One region of the Comamonas terrigena NBRC 13299 genome, then DNA from elsewhere that is predicted to be linked to it. Evidence: predicted binding sites of a transcription regulator. Region 1 holds the regulator's gene; each other region holds the start of a gene.
The links. Region 1 encodes LexA, which represses DNA repair genes until DNA is damaged. Its sites were predicted from a motif close to ACTGTATNNNNATACAGT; they were not measured.
Positions count from the first base shown of each region.

Region 1 (5,522 bases):
GGGCCAAGGCCGACGCTGCTGCAGCCCCCAAGTACCGCGCCATCAGCGGCACGGGCACCGTGGAAGAGATCACCGCCCGCGCCCTGGCCGCCCTGGCTTCCTGATCGAATCAGAGCCCTTGCGGCAGTGACGGGCGCTGGCCTGCACTGCCGCCCCATAAAAAAGGCTGGTGACAACACCAGCCTTTTTTATGGGGCGCGGGAACTGACTGCCTGAATTCCGGACGCGCCTGCCTTGCGCCAAAGGCCTCACAGCATGCTGTCGACCCGCCGGTCTTGCGCACGCCCCGCGTAAAAGCGCATCTTCTCGGCATACATGGCCTGGTCGGCCCGGTGCACCACCGCTTCCATGCTGGCCCCCTCCCGCCCGCAGGCATGGCCCATGGCCAGATGGATGGTCTGCCCGGGGTAGAACTGGTTGTTCAGCTCCAGCAGCGACAGAATGCGCTCCTGCATGGCCTGGGCACCGCGCTCGTCGGTGCCGGGCAACAGCACCATGAATTCGTCACCGCCGATGCGCGCCGCGCAGGCCGGCGCATCCACCGCCTTGGTCAGCACCTCGCCAATACGGCGCAGCATGGCATCGCCTGCGGCATGGCCGTGGTCGTCGTTCACGCCCTTGAGACCGTTCATGTCGATGGCAATCACCGACAGCGGCCATGGCCCCTTACGCGACAACCGGTTGAGCTCTTCCGTATAGAAGGCACGGTTGCGCAACTGGGTCAGCACATCGTGCTTACCCAGGTATTCCAGGTAGGACTCGGCCTTTTTGCGGGCCGTGATGTCCACCAGCGACAGCAGCACCAGATCCCAGTTCCGGACATGGCTGTTCATGATGGCGAACTCCATGTGGATGTGCAGCACATCGCCAGTCAGCGAATAGTTCACCACCTCACGCTGCTGCACCAGCTTGCCATCCCACAGATCCTGCAACTGCTCGGCAAAGGAATCGTACATCTCGCCCCGGAACACCTGGGACAGGTTGTGCAGCAGATTGGCCTTGCTGCTGGCGCCGAACATCTCCAGTGTCTGCTGATTGACGTCGATCACGCGGATTTCCTGCATGCAGCGGGTGACGAACTCAGGGTGCACCTTCAAGAACGTACGGAAGTCGCGGATGCCGCGCTCGCGCACCTCGTCCAGCAGTTGCTTGACCGCGCTGAAGTCTTCCACCCACAGCGAGACCGGGGAGTGGGCAAACAAATCCCGCGCGTACTGTTCGCTGGCCTGCAGACGCTGCGTGCTCATCACCTCGGCGGTGATGTCTTCCAGCGACACCAGCACACGGCTCCAGCTGTCTTCATATCCGGGCAGCACGCGAAAACGCACCTGAATGTCCATGCGCCGGCCATCCAGCGCGTAGTTCACCGAGCGGTTGGCGAAGCTCAGCTGCCCGTCCCACAGGGCCAGCAGCTCGGCGACGATGCTGTCGTGCATATCGCCGCGGAACACCTCATCCAGGCGATTTTGCAGCGTGGCCTGGTCAGGGGCCTTGAAAAGCTCCAGCGTGTACTGGTTGACGCGCAGCACCTGGAAGCACTGGCTGCATTGCTGCACGCGCCGGGAGTCCTCGCGGAAAAACTGCTGCAAATCGGTGACGCCTGCTGCGCGCCATTGCGCGAACAACTGCTTGAGCCCGCTGTAATCCTCCATCCACAGGGATATGGGGGCGAGGTCAAACATGTCCTCAAAATCCAGGCCGCTCGCGAGAGAATTGGTCACCACTAACACCTCCGTGCGCGATTATTGCTTACCGCGCTGGGTGCACATTCCTCTTCTCTACCGGTTGTAAGTTTTTGTGAGAATTTCGTGCGCGCCACGCGACAGCTCCGTACAGCTGGCGCTGTGCAGACCCCGGGTTGGCGAGATTTTCCAGCGGACCTCGACTGCAACACGCTATCGCCTGCCTACCTGCGGGTTGGGCTCGCAGGCCTGCACGTATTCACGCCGCGCAACAAGCCCGCCCCCCACCCTATGGCGGCGTGGCCTGCCGCACCGGCACGGATTTCGGGCTAGCGGTCCGTGCGCGGCCAGCCCATCAATTCCAGCATCAGACTGGTGCGCGCCTTCACGGCAGACAAGGCGCTGACACGGCTGTCATCGGCGTCTTCGGCCTGCACAATGCGCCCGCGCTCGCAACGCGTGCTGCGGCGTACCGCCAGGCCCCGGCTTTGCGCCACTTCGAGTGCGGCATCCAACGCCTGGTGGGTGGTGCCGTTGCCTGTGCCGGCCACCACCAGCCCGCGCACGCCAGCGCTGCACAGCGCCTGGACCACCGCCTGCATCACCGGCCCGCTGCAGCCTGCATGACTAACCAGGATTTCCACCTGAGGCCATTCGGCAGGCGGGCGCAGCGCGCCCACCGGCGGAATCTTCGGCGCCGACAGAGCGGCCCCGTCCACGGCGCCGGCCCAGCGTACCCGCCCCTCTTCCACCCAGCCCTGCGGGCCCCTGTCACCGCCGTCAAATGCGTCCACCCGGTAGGGATGCACCTTGCGCACCTGGCGGGCACTGAACACCAGCCCGGCCATCACGGCCAGCACGCCGCGCCCGGCCGCATGGACATCGGCTGTGCAAATCACAGCATCCCGCAGATTGCCAGGCCCATCGGCCGAAATGGCACTGGCCGGACGCATGGCACAGGTCAGCACCACGGGTTTGGCTGGCTGCAGCACACACTGCAAGAACCAGGCGGTTTCTTCCAGGGTATCGGTGCCGTGGGTGATGACAATGCCCCCCACATCGGCACGCTCCAGCAATTGGCTGCAGCGCACTGCCAGCGCATGCCAGGTGGTGTGGTCCATGTCCTTGCTGTCCAGCTGGGCCACTTGTTCGGCCTGCAGTGGTGCTTTTGCAACGCGTTCCAGGTCGGGCACCGCCTGCAGCAGTTGCGCCACACCCAGCTGTGCCGGACGGTAGCCCACATGGGCCCCCGCAGAGTCCGCGACCCCGGCAATCGTGCCGCCGGTCCCCAGAATGACGATGGTTTTGCCACTTTCCACTTGCAGTCCTTTGCAAACTGGTCAAAAATACAGGTACTGGATGAACGCACAGTATTCATCCCCATTGATCGAGGAATGCCCATGGACCACCCCAAGCTCACCCCCCGGCAGCAGCAGATTCTGGATCTGATCCAGTCTGCCATCAGCCGCACTGGCGCGCCCCCAACCCGGGCCGAGATCGCCAGCACGCTGGGTTTCAAGTCGGCCAATGCCTCGGAGGAACACCTCAAGGCCCTGGCCCGCAAGGGCGTGATCGAGCTGGTCAGCGGCACTTCGCGCGGCATCCGCCTGTGCGTGGACACCGTGCGCAGCATCAACGCAGCCCGCGGCAACGTCTTTGCCCTGCCTCTTACCGCCATGCAGCCGCTGCTGCTGCCGCTGGTGGGCCGTGTCGCTGCAGGCTCGCCCATTCTGGCCCAAGAACACATCGACCAGACCTATTCGGTGGAAGCCAGCATGTTCGCCCACAAGCCCGACTACCTGCTGAAGGTGCGCGGCATGTCCATGCGGGACGCCGGCATCCTGGACGGCGACCTGCTGGCCGTGCAGTCCACCCATGAGGCCCGCAACGGCCAGATCGTCGTGGCCCGCCTGGGTGATGACGTCACCGTCAAGCGCCTGCGCCGCACCGGCTCGCAGATCGAACTGCTGCCAGAAAACCCCGACTACCCCGTCATCCAGGTCAATCCCGAGGAGCCCTTCGCCATCGAAGGGCTGGCCGTGGGCCTGATCCGCAACTCGGCGCACATGTAGCGCACGGCCCTTCTACCGGGCTTCCAGTGGCGCGCTCAGCGTTGCCACCCAGGCCCTTGACCGCGGAAGCGCCGCCCAGCCGCTTCCGCCACCACCACGGTTCTGTACTGCGGCCTGCGCGGCCGTGCGGGGCCGTTTTGCCCAGAATTTGTCTCTCCGATCAGGTGTGTGCAGCCTGAGGGAGTAGGTTTGCCCGGAAAACTGCACAACAGAAAGCGAGCTCCCCCATGCGCCTGTTCACCACCTCCAGCACCCCGGTCGGCTTTACCCTCACTGCCCCCTTGTCCATGCCGATCCAGCGCCATCCGGGCCTGCGCGCCCATCGTGCGGCAGCGTCTGCTGGCACAAACGCAGCATCCGCCGCCAGTGCCAACGACAGCCGCTATTTCAGCGTGGCCATGGACGACAAGGTGCGCGTCCTGCGTCGCGACGTGGGCGACCGCGCCCGCATGGTGCTCAGCGGTCGCATGGCCGATGTCTGCGCCGCCCTGGAAAACATGAGCCGCGCCGAAACGGTGTCCTTGGCTGGCTGAGCCATGCCGCCCGGCGCCGCCATACGCGGCCCGTGTGCGGCACCAGATCCTGCGCAGGGAGAATTGCAGCGTCCGAACTTGCCAGGCCTGCGCGCGCAAGGGGCGCAATCCCGGAACATCTGGCAGTCCGGCGGACTGCCCCCGTACTGCAGCGCATGCACCACGGCAACCGGCTTCAGGCTCGCCTACACGCCATCTGCCCCTGGCCGCACCGCCCTGTTCTCGTCTGTCACAGCAGGCAGCACACGGCCTGCACAAATACCGCACTGCTGCACGCAGAGGGCACAATGGCGGCATGAGCCAGATTTCTGCCCACATCGCCGACCTGCGCAAGAGCTACGAGCGCGCAGAACTCAATGAAGACGCATCCAAAGCGGATCCCCTGGCACAGTTCGACCAGTGGCTGCAGGAAGCCGTGAGCGCGCAAGTGGCAGAGCCCAATGCCATGACCGTGGCCACGGTAGGCAACGATCTGCGCCCCAGCACACGCATCGTGCTCATCAAGGGCTATGACGCACGCGGCATCGTCTGGTACACCAATTACGACAGCCGCAAAGGCAACGAGCTGGCGGGCAACCCGTTTGCAGCACTGCAGTTCCACTGGGTAGAGCTGGAGCGCGTGGTCCGCATCGAAGGCCGGGTCGAACGCGTCAGCGACGAGGAAAGCGACACCTACTTCCACAGCCGCCCGCTGGACTCCCGCATCGGCGCCTGGGCCAGCCCGCAAAGCCAGGTCATATCCAGCCGCAGCGTGCTGGTGGCCAACGCCGCCAAATATGGCGCCCAGTTCCTGCTCAAGCCTCCGCGCCCCCCGCACTGGGGCGGCTTCCGTCTGGTGCCCGACCGCTGGGAATTCTGGCAGGGCCGCAAGAGCCGCTTGCACGACCGTCTGCGTTACCGCACCGAAAGCGGGCCAGACGACAGCCAGGTTTGGGTACGTGAACGACTTGCGCCCTGAATAGCGCTTTTTGAACGAAAACCGCTCAAGTCCCCGCAGCGTACGCCGATACAACACATATCGGTGTACGCGCCAAGTCTAGGCGGTGCGCCCAAGCCCCGGCGCTCGCGCAGCCGGGGCTTTTTCTATGTCCCAGACGCGGCCCCTGGGCTGTAGCGCATAGGCATCGCGGGACACTGGGCAGCGTCTCAGCCCCTCCCGCGCCCTTGCACCGCCAGCGGGTGCATTGCCTCGCGCCATGTCCCACGGCCTCGCATCAGTACTGCCTGCAGGCTGT
Region 1 covers NZ_AP019749.1:2,351,615-2,357,136, forward strand. The annotation lists gene adk (adenylate kinase) at 1-104, shown strand, start outside; gene CT3_RS10660 (sensor domain-containing diguanylate cyclase) at 249-1,682, opposite strand; gene CT3_RS10665 (asparaginase) at 2,012-3,001, opposite strand; gene lexA (transcriptional repressor LexA) at 3,083-3,754, shown strand; gene CT3_RS10675 (hypothetical protein) at 3,982-4,287, shown strand; gene pdxH (pyridoxamine 5'-phosphate oxidase) at 4,583-5,245, shown strand.

Region 2 (5,522 bases), 400 kb from region 1:
GCCAGGGCTTGAAAATGCAGCAAGGCCCAGTACAGCGTCAGCACCGGGTCGCCAGCAGGCAAAGCCTGGTCAGCCTGCACATCGGCAATCGCCCCGATGGCACGCTGCACGGCCGCCAGCAACGCGGGGGGGATGGCGGCATAGCTCTGGTAGGCCGTGTGGCTGGCGGTGTGGCGGGGCTCACGGAGGCCGGACACGGTCTGCGCGGCCGCCTGGGCAAACAGCGGCAGGCTCTGTGCACCGGACGCCCCATCGGCTTCGGAATCCGTTGCCCGCTGCGGCAGGACGGCTTGCGCCTTGTTCAGCGCATTCCACTGGCGCTGCAGCGCATCCAGCGCTTTCTTGACGGCCCCCGTGGCTGAAGTGGTCGAGCGGCGGGCGGCCGCCAGATCAAACTGCGACAGCGGTGCGGTGTACATGCTGCGGGCGCGCTCCAGCAGGTTGTGGGCCTCGTCCACCAGCACCCCCACACGCCAGCCCTGCTGCTGCGCCAGGGCATACAGCATGGCAGCGCTGTCGTAGAAGTAGTGGTAGTCGGCCACCACCACATCGGCCCAGCGTGCCAGCTCTTGCGACAGGTAGTAGGGGCAGATGCCATGCTGCAGCGCCACCTGGCGCACGGTGGAGCCATCCCAGAGCACCGGCTCCGCAGATGCGGACAGGGCCACGGCCTCAGCCCGTGCCGCTGGCAGTCGATCGAAGAAACCCTGCGCCAACGGGCAGGACTCACCGTGGCAGGCTTTGTCCGGGTGCTCGCAACTGGTGTCGCGCGCACGCATTTGCAGCACCCGCAACGGTTCGTGCTGTCCCTGGGCCAATGCCGTCTGCATGTGCTCCAGCGCATGCAATGCCAGCCCATGGCCCGTGCCTTTGGCGGTCAGGAAAAACAGCTTGTCCAACCCGTTGCAAGTGCTCGAAGCGCTGGCTGCGCCATGCCCCGCCATGGCCTTGAGCATGGGAAAGATGGTGCCCAGCGTCTTGCCAATGCCGGTGGGGGCCTGGGCCATCAGGCAACGGCCCCCACCGGCACTGCGGGCCGTGCGGTAGACCGCCACCGCCAGTTGCCGCTGCCCGGTGCGAAACGCCGCCATGGGAAAGGCCGCTGCCGCCAGCGCCGCATTGCGCTGCTGGCGGTGCCCTGCTTCGCTGCGCGCCCAGTCCAGGTAGCGGCGGCAGTGCATGGCAAAAAACTGCTGCAACTCGTCGGCACTACAGTCCTGCACCAGCACCATTTCCTGCAGAGAGGGCGTGTGCACATACACCAGCGCCACGTTCAACCGCGCCAGTCCGCGTGCCTGGCACAGCAGATGGCCGTAGACCTTGGCCTGGGCCCAGTGCAATGCGCGGTGGTGGGGGCGCACCGCGTCCAGCGGGCCGCGGTAGGTCTTGATTTCTTCCAGCTGCTGCGCCGCCGCATCAAAGCCGTCGGCCCGGCCGCGCACCTGCAGGCCTTCAAACTGGCCACTGAGCGCGACCTCGGCTTCATATCTGCTGTCCGGTTGGACCTGTCGGCGTTGCTGCACCACGGCATGGCCCTCCATGCCTTCGAGCGCACTGGGCGCCGGGGTGAAGCGCAGATCCAGATCACCCGTGCGGGCTGTGAACTCGCACAACGCTCGCACGGCCACCGTCGGCGGGGCAGCGGCGTCGCTCATGCGCCTTCGCCAATCCCCTGCCACTGCACATGGCAGACGCGCGCGGGAATGCCGTGGGCGGCGCAATAGTCCAGCCAGCGGATCTGGTTGTCCTGCAGCTTGTCGCCCGGCGCTTTGACTTCCACCAGTTCGTAGCGTCCTGCGCCCTCTGCGCGGTCAGGCCAGAAACGCACCAGATCGGGAAAGCCGGTGCGGTTGGCCTTCACATCCCGCAGCAGGCGGTCAAACAGCCGCTGCAGGTGGGCGGCGGGAATGCAGTCCAGCGCCAGCTCCAGCAGCGCGTCGCTCAGCGTGCCCCAGAAGACAAAGGGCGACTGCGTGCCCGCCTTGCCGGCAAAACGACTGCGGATGGTGCTGCGGTAACGGCCATCTTGCAGCTCGGCCAGACAGGCATCGAACAGGGGCTGGCGGCGGGCCACAAAGTCGGGGGCTCCCAGATCGGCCGGTCCACTTTGGAAGGGGTGAAAGAACGCGCCCGGCAGCGGCGCGAAAATCGCCGGCCAGCACAGCAGGCCGAACAGCGAGTTGATAAGCGCATTCTCCACATAGAACACCGGTGCCTCGCCGCGGTGCCAGTGGTCGCGCAATGCGTACTCCACGGCCACCGGCTGGGCTGGCCGCGCCAGCACCACCTCGCTGCACAGCGCCGCCACGGCCGGAGCCAACGCAGCCTGGCGGGGGGCTCCGCCCAGGCCCGCGTTGCGGCGCAAGCGCGGCAGCATGCGGGCCACGCGCTGGGATTCCTCTTCACTTTCAGGTTCCGTCTGGGCCTGGGCCGCCAGGTCCAGGGCCTGTCCGAAGCACTGCATATGCTCCAGCACGCGGATATGCCGGTGGCGGGCGCCGGGGTAGGCGCTGGCGGTGTAGGCCTGGGCAGCGTTTTCCCAGTCCTGCGCCCGCTCGCATGCCTGCCCCAGGCGCAGCAGCAGCTTGGCGCGGCGCTGGTTCAGCCAGCGGTGGGGGCTTTCAAGCTGCCCAAGCGACTGCAGCAGCGCCCCGGCATCGCCCCCTGCATCCAGTGCCTGGCGGCTGGTGGAAATGGCCAGGTAGAAGTCCACATCGGCACGGCTCTGGAAAGCGCGTGAGGCGGCATCCAGCGCCACAGCTTCATAGCGGAAGATGCCCAGATCGGACAGCACAAACTCCGACCAGTCCTGGTGGAGGTTGCCAAAGAACATCAGCCGCAGCCGCTCACACACCTCACCCACCATCACGCGCCAAACGGGGTCCGTGGCCTGGGGGTGCCAGGCGGCATAGGGCTGAGGGTCAGTCTGCCCGTCCAGCGCGGCCAGCATGTCGGCCTTGCGCAACGTGGCCGCCAACCCGGCGCCTTTCAAGATGTCCAGCAGCTCGGACTTGGTGTGCAGGCCAAACAGTTCACCTAGCGCCATGGGCTCAGAAGTGCTGAGCCAGCCCATCTGCAGCAGCGGTACGGCCGCCTGGGCACTGTCGCCGATTTCCGCATACACCAGCTTGCTGGCCCGAAACCACGGCCCCTTGCGCATCACCATGCGCACCAGCAGAGCCTGCGTGGGCTCCGGCAGCAGGGCAAATCCAGCCAGAAAGCCGGCCTCCTCTTCACCCAGCAGGTCCCCATAGCGCTGCCCCAACCAGTTCAGCGCACGCTGAAAGTTGTGCAGGTAATACAGGCGATGGGGCGGGAAGGCAGCAGGCTGCGGCGCAGTCACGGGCGGGAAATGACAGAAAGTGGCGGGAACGGTTAGGCAACTGTATTTTTATACAGATTCATCACCTCTGCCCGGCCAATGCCTACCGCGCCAGCAGGGCCATGGGCAAGACAGGCCTGGCGCAAGGCCTGCGGCCCCTCTGCCTGGCCGCGCCAGCTTGACACCATCTTGATGGCCTACTGCGCAATCCCGACACGGGCTTGATGCCCGAATGCCTAGATTTCAGCCATCGCCACCACAGGCTGGAGCACCCAGCCAATTGACGTATGAAACCAGTCGCCATCCTCCAGCACGAAGCCGCACAAGGCCCCGGGGTGCTTTGGGAACATTTGCAACAGCAAGGCATTGCCTGTGAACTGATCAGTCCCTGCCAGGAAGGCCACGCGCCGGTGCGGGCGGCGGATTACCGCGGGGTGGTGGTGCTGGGCAGCAACCACTGTGCCAACGAACAGCTGCGCTGGATCGAACAGGAGCGCTGCCTGCTGCAGAACGCGCTGGCGCACGATGTGCCCGTGCTGGGCCACTGCTTTGGCGCACAGATGCTGGCACGCGCCATGGGTGCGCGGGTGTGGCGCAATCCCTGCCCCAACATCGGCTGGAGCAACGTATGGGTCACGCGCCAGGCGCAGGACCTGATGCAGCTGCCGCCCCGGATCACGCTGTTCAACTGGCACTACGACACGTTCGAGCTGCCCCAAGGCGCCTCGCGCAGCATGTACGGCGCGTTCTGTCTGAACAAGGGCTTTGTGCATGGCCGCCACTGGGCGTTCCAGGGCCACCTGGAAGTCACGGAGGACAGTGTCCGCGCCTGGTGCAGCGAAGGCCAGGACGAACTGCGCCGCGCCCCCGGCCCCGCCGTGCAGCGCGCACCGCAGATTCTGGCCCAGCTCCCCCAGCACCTGGCGCTGCTGCACGCCACGGCGCGGCGCACCTACAGCGCCTGGGCAGAGCAGTTGGACCGGCCAGCGCTGTTTCAGCTGGGGGCTCTGCCGGGCGCGCCTGCCACGGCCCCCCAACCCGGACGGATCCAACCCGGCCCCGAGCTGACACTACAGTACCAGGCACCGCTGGCACAGCAGACCAAAGCCATCCTGGCGCGCGCCGTGGGCTGATCACGTCGATAAAGCGGAACACCAGGGGGGCGCAGGCACGCGCCGCCTGGCCTCAGGGCGTGGCCTTGCCGGGGCTGCGCTGCCCCACCCGGGCCCGCAGCGTGGCCAGCAGCTCGGGCGGCAGGAACTTGAAGGCCAGCTGCAGCAGCAGATAGGCGATCACACCGTCATCCAGCCAGCCTAGGACGGGGATGAAGTCCGATACAAAATCCACAGGACTGACCACGTACAACGCTGCCAGCACCGTGGCCAGCTTGGCAGCCTTGGGCGCACGCGGATCCCGCAGCACCGCCCAGGCGAGCCGCAGCTCCTTGCGAAACACCGACAGCAGACGACCCAGCTTCCACATGGCAGACCTTTCTTTCCCCCGGCAGACGGTCCCGCAGCGACATGCCACGCAACCCGTCCTTCACATGCGGACAGTTTGGAAGATGACAAGGCTGCCGCCGCCTGCAATTGCTGCAGGGTGTAGCAGCAAGGGCGCCACCGCACCGGCCACTTAACTCGCTTCCACATCCCGCCCCCGCACCCCGCCCTTAATACTGCGATAACCCTGCATTTATAGAATCACTGGTTTTTTTGTGCGCGCGGGCGCGCAGGGGCAGCGGCATGCACATACTGATCGTGGAAGACAACAGCCTGGTGGCCAGTGGCATCAAGGCCGGATTGGAGCTGCACGGCTTTGCCTGCGACATTGCCCTCAATCTGGCCCTGGCCGACCGCCATCTGACCGCCGGCCATTTCGACGCCTGCGTGCTGGACCTGGGCCTTCCCGACGGTGACGGCCTGGCCCTGCTGCGCAGCTGGCGCGCCGCCGGCCTGCAGCTGCCGGTGCTGATACTGACTGCGCGCGGCACCATCGAAGACAAGGTGGCCGGCTTTCAGACCGGCACCGACGACTACCTGACCAAGCCCTTCGACCTGCAGGAGCTGGTGCTGCGACTGCACGCCCTGCTGCGCCGGGCCGGCGGCCGTGCCACCGATCTGATGGCGCTGGGCGACTGCCAGGTCAACACCGGCACCGGAGAGGTCTGGCGCAACGGTCAGCTGGTGGAGCTGTCCCGCCG
Region 2 covers NZ_AP019749.1:1,948,881-1,954,402, reverse strand. The annotation lists gene CT3_RS08940 (helicase C-terminal domain-containing protein) at 1-1,655, opposite strand, end outside; gene CT3_RS08935 (VRR-NUC domain-containing protein) at 1,652-3,343, opposite strand; gene CT3_RS08930 (type 1 glutamine amidotransferase) at 3,610-4,455, shown strand; gene CT3_RS08925 (YkvA family protein) at 4,508-4,804, opposite strand; gene CT3_RS08920 (response regulator) at 5,065-5,522, shown strand, end outside.
Region 2: a site for LexA is predicted at 3,383-3,400, ahead of CT3_RS08935 (VRR-NUC domain-containing protein). Genes of this name have one in related genera too.

Region 3 (5,522 bases), 1.1 Mb from region 1:
AGGACACGGCCACGATGCTGCCGTGCGAGGCTTTCAGGTGCGGCAAGGCGGCATGGGTGCACCACACACTGCCCCAGAAATTGGTGCGCATCAGCTGCTCGTACCAGGCCAGGTGCTCGGCACTCACTTCTTCGAACAGGGCATGGGCCGATACGCCGGCGTTGTTGACCAGCACGTCCAGGCCGCTAAACTGCTGCGCGCTCTGTGCCACCAGGGCGCGGCAGGCCGCCTCGTCGGAGACATCGGTGGGCACGGCCAGCAACTGGGCGCCATGGGCCTGGCACTGGTCCGCCACGGACTGCAGTTTGTCGAGGTTGCGCGCGGCCAGGGTCAGCTGCAGCGATTGCTGGTGGTGCCGTGCCAGTTGGAGCGCCATTTCGACGCCGATGCCGTCAGAGGCGCCGGTGATGAGGATGCGGGGCATGAGACCTCCCGGCCATGCCGCCGGGGCGGGCTGCCCCCAGGCTCAGAAGCAGGCCCAGACCTGGTTGGCGAGTGTGACCATGAAGTCCGGCTGCAGATACAGGGCAAACACTGCTGCCAGCACCGCGGCGATGACCGCCCAGACCAGCGCCCGCCGCCAGCCGTGCAGCCGGGGCGGGACAGAGGGCGGTGCGGTGCCGGGGGTATGCATGGCTGCGATGGTAGCGCTGAACGGCGGTGAGAGACCGGTCAGGCGGCGGCCGGCTTGCGCACCAGGGCCTGCTCACGCACCGGCAGGTTGACAACGGCGGCAAAAATGCCCAGCGCAATCGCCAGATACCAGACCATGTCGTAATTGCCGTTGCGGTCATACAGGTAGCCGCCCAGCCACACGCCCAGGAAACTGCCCACCTGGTGGCTGCAGAACACAAAACCGCCCAGCATGGACAGATGCTGCACACCGAAGATCTGGGCGATGGTGGCATTGGTCAGCGGTACGGTGGACAGCCACAGAAAGCCCATGGCGGCCGAGAAGAGGTAGACCGACCAGGGCGACAGCGGGGCCAGCAGGAAGGCAATGATGACCACCGAGCGCAGCCCGTAGATGCCCGACAGCAGGTAGCGCTTGGGCATTTTCTGGCCCAGATTCCCGGCGATGTAGGTGCCGAAGATGTTGAACAGGCCCACCAACGCCAGGGAATAGCTGGCCACCTGGGGGGCAATGCCAAAGTCCTTCAGGTAGCTGGGCATGTGCACGCCGATGAACATCACCTGGAAGCCGCAGACAAAGTAGCCCGACAGCAGCAGCACAAAGCTGGGGTTGGTCCAGGCTTCGGCCAGGGCCTGGCCGATGGTCTGGTCGCGCTGGGGCGCAGCACCTGCCGTGCCGCCAAAGCCGGGCTCGCGCAGGCCAAAGGCCAGGGCGGCAATCACCAGGGCGATCACGGCCAGGATCAGCAGCGCGTTGGACCAGCCGAACTGCGCAATCAGCCCGCCTTCCACCGGCACCATGAAGAACTGGCCGAACGAACCGGCTGCCGCCGTCACGCCCATGGCCCAGCTGCGGCGGTCGGGCGGAATCTGCCGCCCCAGCACGCCATAGATCACCGCATAGGTGGTGCCGGCCTGGGCGGCACCGATCAGCACCCCGGCCGTGAGCGCAAACAGCAAGGTGGAGGGCGACAGCGCCATGCCCACCAGACCCAGCGCATACAGGATGGCGCCGCCGATCAGCACCTTGAAGGCGCCCAGCTTGTCGGCCATCATGCCCACGAAGATGCCCAGCACGCCCCAGGACAGGTTCTGGATGGCAATCGCCAGGGCAAAGGATTCGCGGGTCCAGCCCATTTCCTGGGTGATGGGTTGCAGCCACAGGCCGAAGCCGTGGCGTATGCCCATGGACAAGGTGACCACTGCACCCCCGCACAGCAGCACCTGCAGCATGGGCAGGCGGTTGGTGGTGTTGTTTTGGTTTTGCATAGCTGTGGAATGTATCCAGTTCACCCGCTACCTGTGGGGCAGCCCCACCTCGCGAATGGACTCCGGCGCGACAGCCTGCTGTGTTAGCGTTGCGCCCGGAAATGCCCCGGCGCTTGCGCATGTGCAAGCAATGGCGTCAGGGGTAACTGTTTATTTATCCAGCTGTGCGCTGGTGCGCGCACTACAATTCGCCCCCATGGCAGCCAAACCCTCTACTTCCATTCCCGAATATTCGGAAGGTTCGATCCGCGTCCTCAAGGGCCTGGAGCCGGTCAAGCAACGCCCCGGCATGTACACCCGCACCGACAACCCCCTGCACATCCTGCAGGAGGTGATCGACAACGCGGCCGACGAAGCCCTGGCCGGCTACGGCAAGCGCATCAAGGTCTCGCTGCATACCGATGGCTCGGTCAGCGTGGAAGACGATGGCCGCGGCATTCCCTTTGGCCTGCACCCCGAAGAAGGCGCCCCTGTGGTGGAGCTGGTCTTCACCCGCCTGCATGCCGGCGGCAAGTTCGACAAGGGTCAGGGCGGCGCCTACAGCTTCTCCGGTGGTCTGCACGGCGTGGGCGTGTCGGTGACGAATGCGCTGTCCACGCGCATGGAAGTCACCGTGCACCGCGACGGCAAGGTGGCCCATCTGGTGTTTGCCGGTGGCGATGTGATCGAGCCCCTGACCGTGCGCCCGCTGCAAAGCGGCGAGCGCAAGCAGGGCACCACCGTGCGTGCCTGGCCGGACGCCAAATACTTTGAATCGTCCAACCTGCCCATGGGCGAGATGGTGCACCTGCTGCGCAGCAAGGCGGTGCTGATGCCCGGCGTGAGCGTGTCCCTGGTCAACGACAAGAACCGCGACACGCAAAGCTGGCAGTACAAGGGCGGCCTGCGCGACTATCTGGCGCAAAGCCTGGCGGGCGACCCCGTCATTCCCCTGTTCGAGGGCGAGGGCTTTGCCGACCGGCACAACGACAACTTTGCCGAAGGCGAAGGTGCGGCCTGGTGTGTGGCCTTCACCGAAGAAGGTGCGCCGCTGCGCGAGAGCTATGTCAACCTGATTCCCACCACCGCCGGCGGCACGCACGACAGCGGCCTGCGCGACGGCCTGTTCCAGGCGGTCAAGGCGTTCATCGACATGCATTCGCTGTTGCCCAAGGGCGTCAAGCTGATGCCGGACGATGTGTTCGCCCGCGCCAGCTATGTGCTCTCGGCCAAGGTGCTGGACCCCCAGTTCCAGGGCCAGATCAAGGAGCGGCTGAACTCCCGTGATGCCGTGCGCCTGGTCTCGGGCTTTGTGCGCCCGGCGCTGGAGCTGTGGCTGAACGAGCATGTGGAGCACGGCAAGAAGCTGGCCGAACTGGCCATCAAGGCCGCGCAGACGCGCCAGCGCGCCGGCCAGAAGGTGGAAAAGCGCAAAGGTTCCGGCGTGGCCGTGCTGCCCGGCAAGCTCACCGATTGCGAAAGCCGCGACCTGGCCCACAACGAGGTGTTCCTGGTCGAAGGCGATTCGGCCGGCGGCTCCGCCAAGATGGGACGGGACAAGGAGACCCAGGCCGTGCTGCCGCTGCGCGGCAAGGTGCTCAATACCTGGGAAGTGGACCGCGACCGCCTGTTTGCCAACACCGAAATTCACGACATCTCGGTGGCCATCGGTGTCGATCCGCATGGTCCGGATGACGTGGTGGATCTGTCCGGCCTGCGCTACGGCAAGATCTGCATCCTGTCCGATGCCGACGTGGACGGCTCCCACATCCAGGTGCTGCTGCTGACGCTGTTCTTCAAGCATTTCCCCAAGCTGATGGAGGCCGGCCATGTGTGCATTGCCCGTCCGCCGCTGTTCCGCGTGGACGTGCCGGCACGCGGCAAGAAGCCCGCGGCCAAGGTCTATGCGCTGGACGAAAGCGAGCTGAACGCCATCTTGGAGAAAGCGGTCAAGGAAGGTGTGGCGCGCGAGAAATGCCAGATCAGCCGCTTCAAGGGCCTGGGCGAGATGAACGCCGAGCAGCTGTGGGAAACCACGCTCAACCCCGACACGCGCCGCCTGCTGCCGGTGCAGGTCGACACCATGCCGCTGCAGGAGACCGAGCACCTGATGACCCGCTTGATGGGCAAGGGCGAGGCAGCCTCGCGCCGTGAGCTGATGGAGCTGCACGGCGACGCGGTGGACCTGGACATCTGAGGCCCTGCCATGCCGCTGTCTTTCATTGCATGGCTGCAGACTTTACGGGCATGGCCGCAGCACGCGGCACGCCCGGCGGGACTGCGCCTGTGCGGTGAAAGAGGGCTGCGCGCCCGGTACCGACGGCTGCTGCTGACCCTTTGGCTGTCGGCTGCCGCGGCCCTGGCGCTGCCCGGCGCGGCTCGGGCCGATATCTGGGCCTATGTGGATGGTCAGGGCGTGACCCACTTTGCGGCCGAGCCGCTGGATGAGCGCTACCGCCTGTTCTTCCAGGGCGATGATTTCGATTCGCAGCGCGACGGCACGCCCCGACACGCAGGTAGCGGCTCGGGCCTGAAGGTGGACGCGGCTTCCGTGGCATCGGCCGGCAAGCTGGCAGCGTATTTCTCGTCCTCGGCCCAGTACCAGCGGGTGCGCCGCCATGTGGAGCACACCGCGCAGAATACCGGGCTGGACTACGAGCTGCTCAAGGCCCTGATCGCCACCGAATCCGGCTTCGATGTGGATGTGGTCTCGCCCAAGGGCGCTGTGGGGCTGATGCAGCTGCTGCCGGCCACGGCCGAGCGCTTTGGCGTGCGCGCCGACGCGCGCCGCTCGGTGGCCGCCAAGCTCACCGACCCCGCCACGAATCTGCAGGCCGGCGCCCGCTACCTGAAGTATTTGATCGCCATGTTCCCGGGCCGGCTGGACCTGGCGCTGGCCGCCTACAACGCAGGGGAAAACGCTGTCAAACGCTTCGGCCAGGCGATTCCCCCGTACAAAGAAACCCAAAACTATGTCCGCACCGTGCTGGCGTTGTATGAACAGCTGCAGCCCGGCGCTTCCGCGGCGGCCGCACGCGGTGGCCGCCAGGCGGCCATCCCCGGCACAGGCCGGGTGCGCATGGAGCTGCGCGGCGACCAGCCGGCTGCGGACCTGAGTACTACCCCGAACTTTCTTCCATGAGTGACCATTTGACGCTAGACCTTGCACGCCCCGCCGAGGGCGGTGACTCGCTGGACCTGGGCGCCTACGCCCAGCGCGCCTACCTGGAATATGCCCTGTCCGTGGTGAAGGGCCGGGCCCTGCCCGATGTGGCCGACGGCCTCAAGCCCGTGCAGCGCCGCATTCTGTACGCCATGGACCGCATGGGCCTGTCCTATGGCGGCAGCACCGGCAACACGGCGGCCAAGCCGGTCAAGAGCGCCCGTGTGGTGGGCGATGTGCTGGGCCGTTTCCACCCCCATGGCGACCAGTCCGCCTACGACGCGCTGGTGCGCATGGCGCAGGATTTCAACCAGCGCTACCCGCTGGTGGACGGCCAGGGCAACTTCGGCAGCCGCGACGGCGACGGCGCTGCAGCCATGCGGTACACCGAGGCCCGGTTGTCCAAGATCACGCGCCTGCTGCTCGACGAGATCGACCAGGGCACGGTGGATTTCGTGCCCAACTACGACGGCAGCAC
Region 3 covers NZ_AP019749.1:1,290,234-1,295,755, forward strand. The annotation lists gene CT3_RS05960 (SDR family oxidoreductase) at 1-424, opposite strand, end outside; gene CT3_RS21165 (hypothetical protein) at 467-634, opposite strand; gene CT3_RS05965 (MFS transporter) at 673-1,866, opposite strand; gene CT3_RS05970 (DNA topoisomerase IV subunit B) at 2,099-4,078, shown strand; gene CT3_RS05975 (lytic transglycosylase domain-containing protein) at 4,088-5,023, shown strand; gene parC (DNA topoisomerase IV subunit A) at 5,020-5,522, shown strand, end outside.
Region 3: a site for LexA is predicted at 2,048-2,065, ahead of CT3_RS05970 (DNA topoisomerase IV subunit B). Genes of this name have one in related genera too.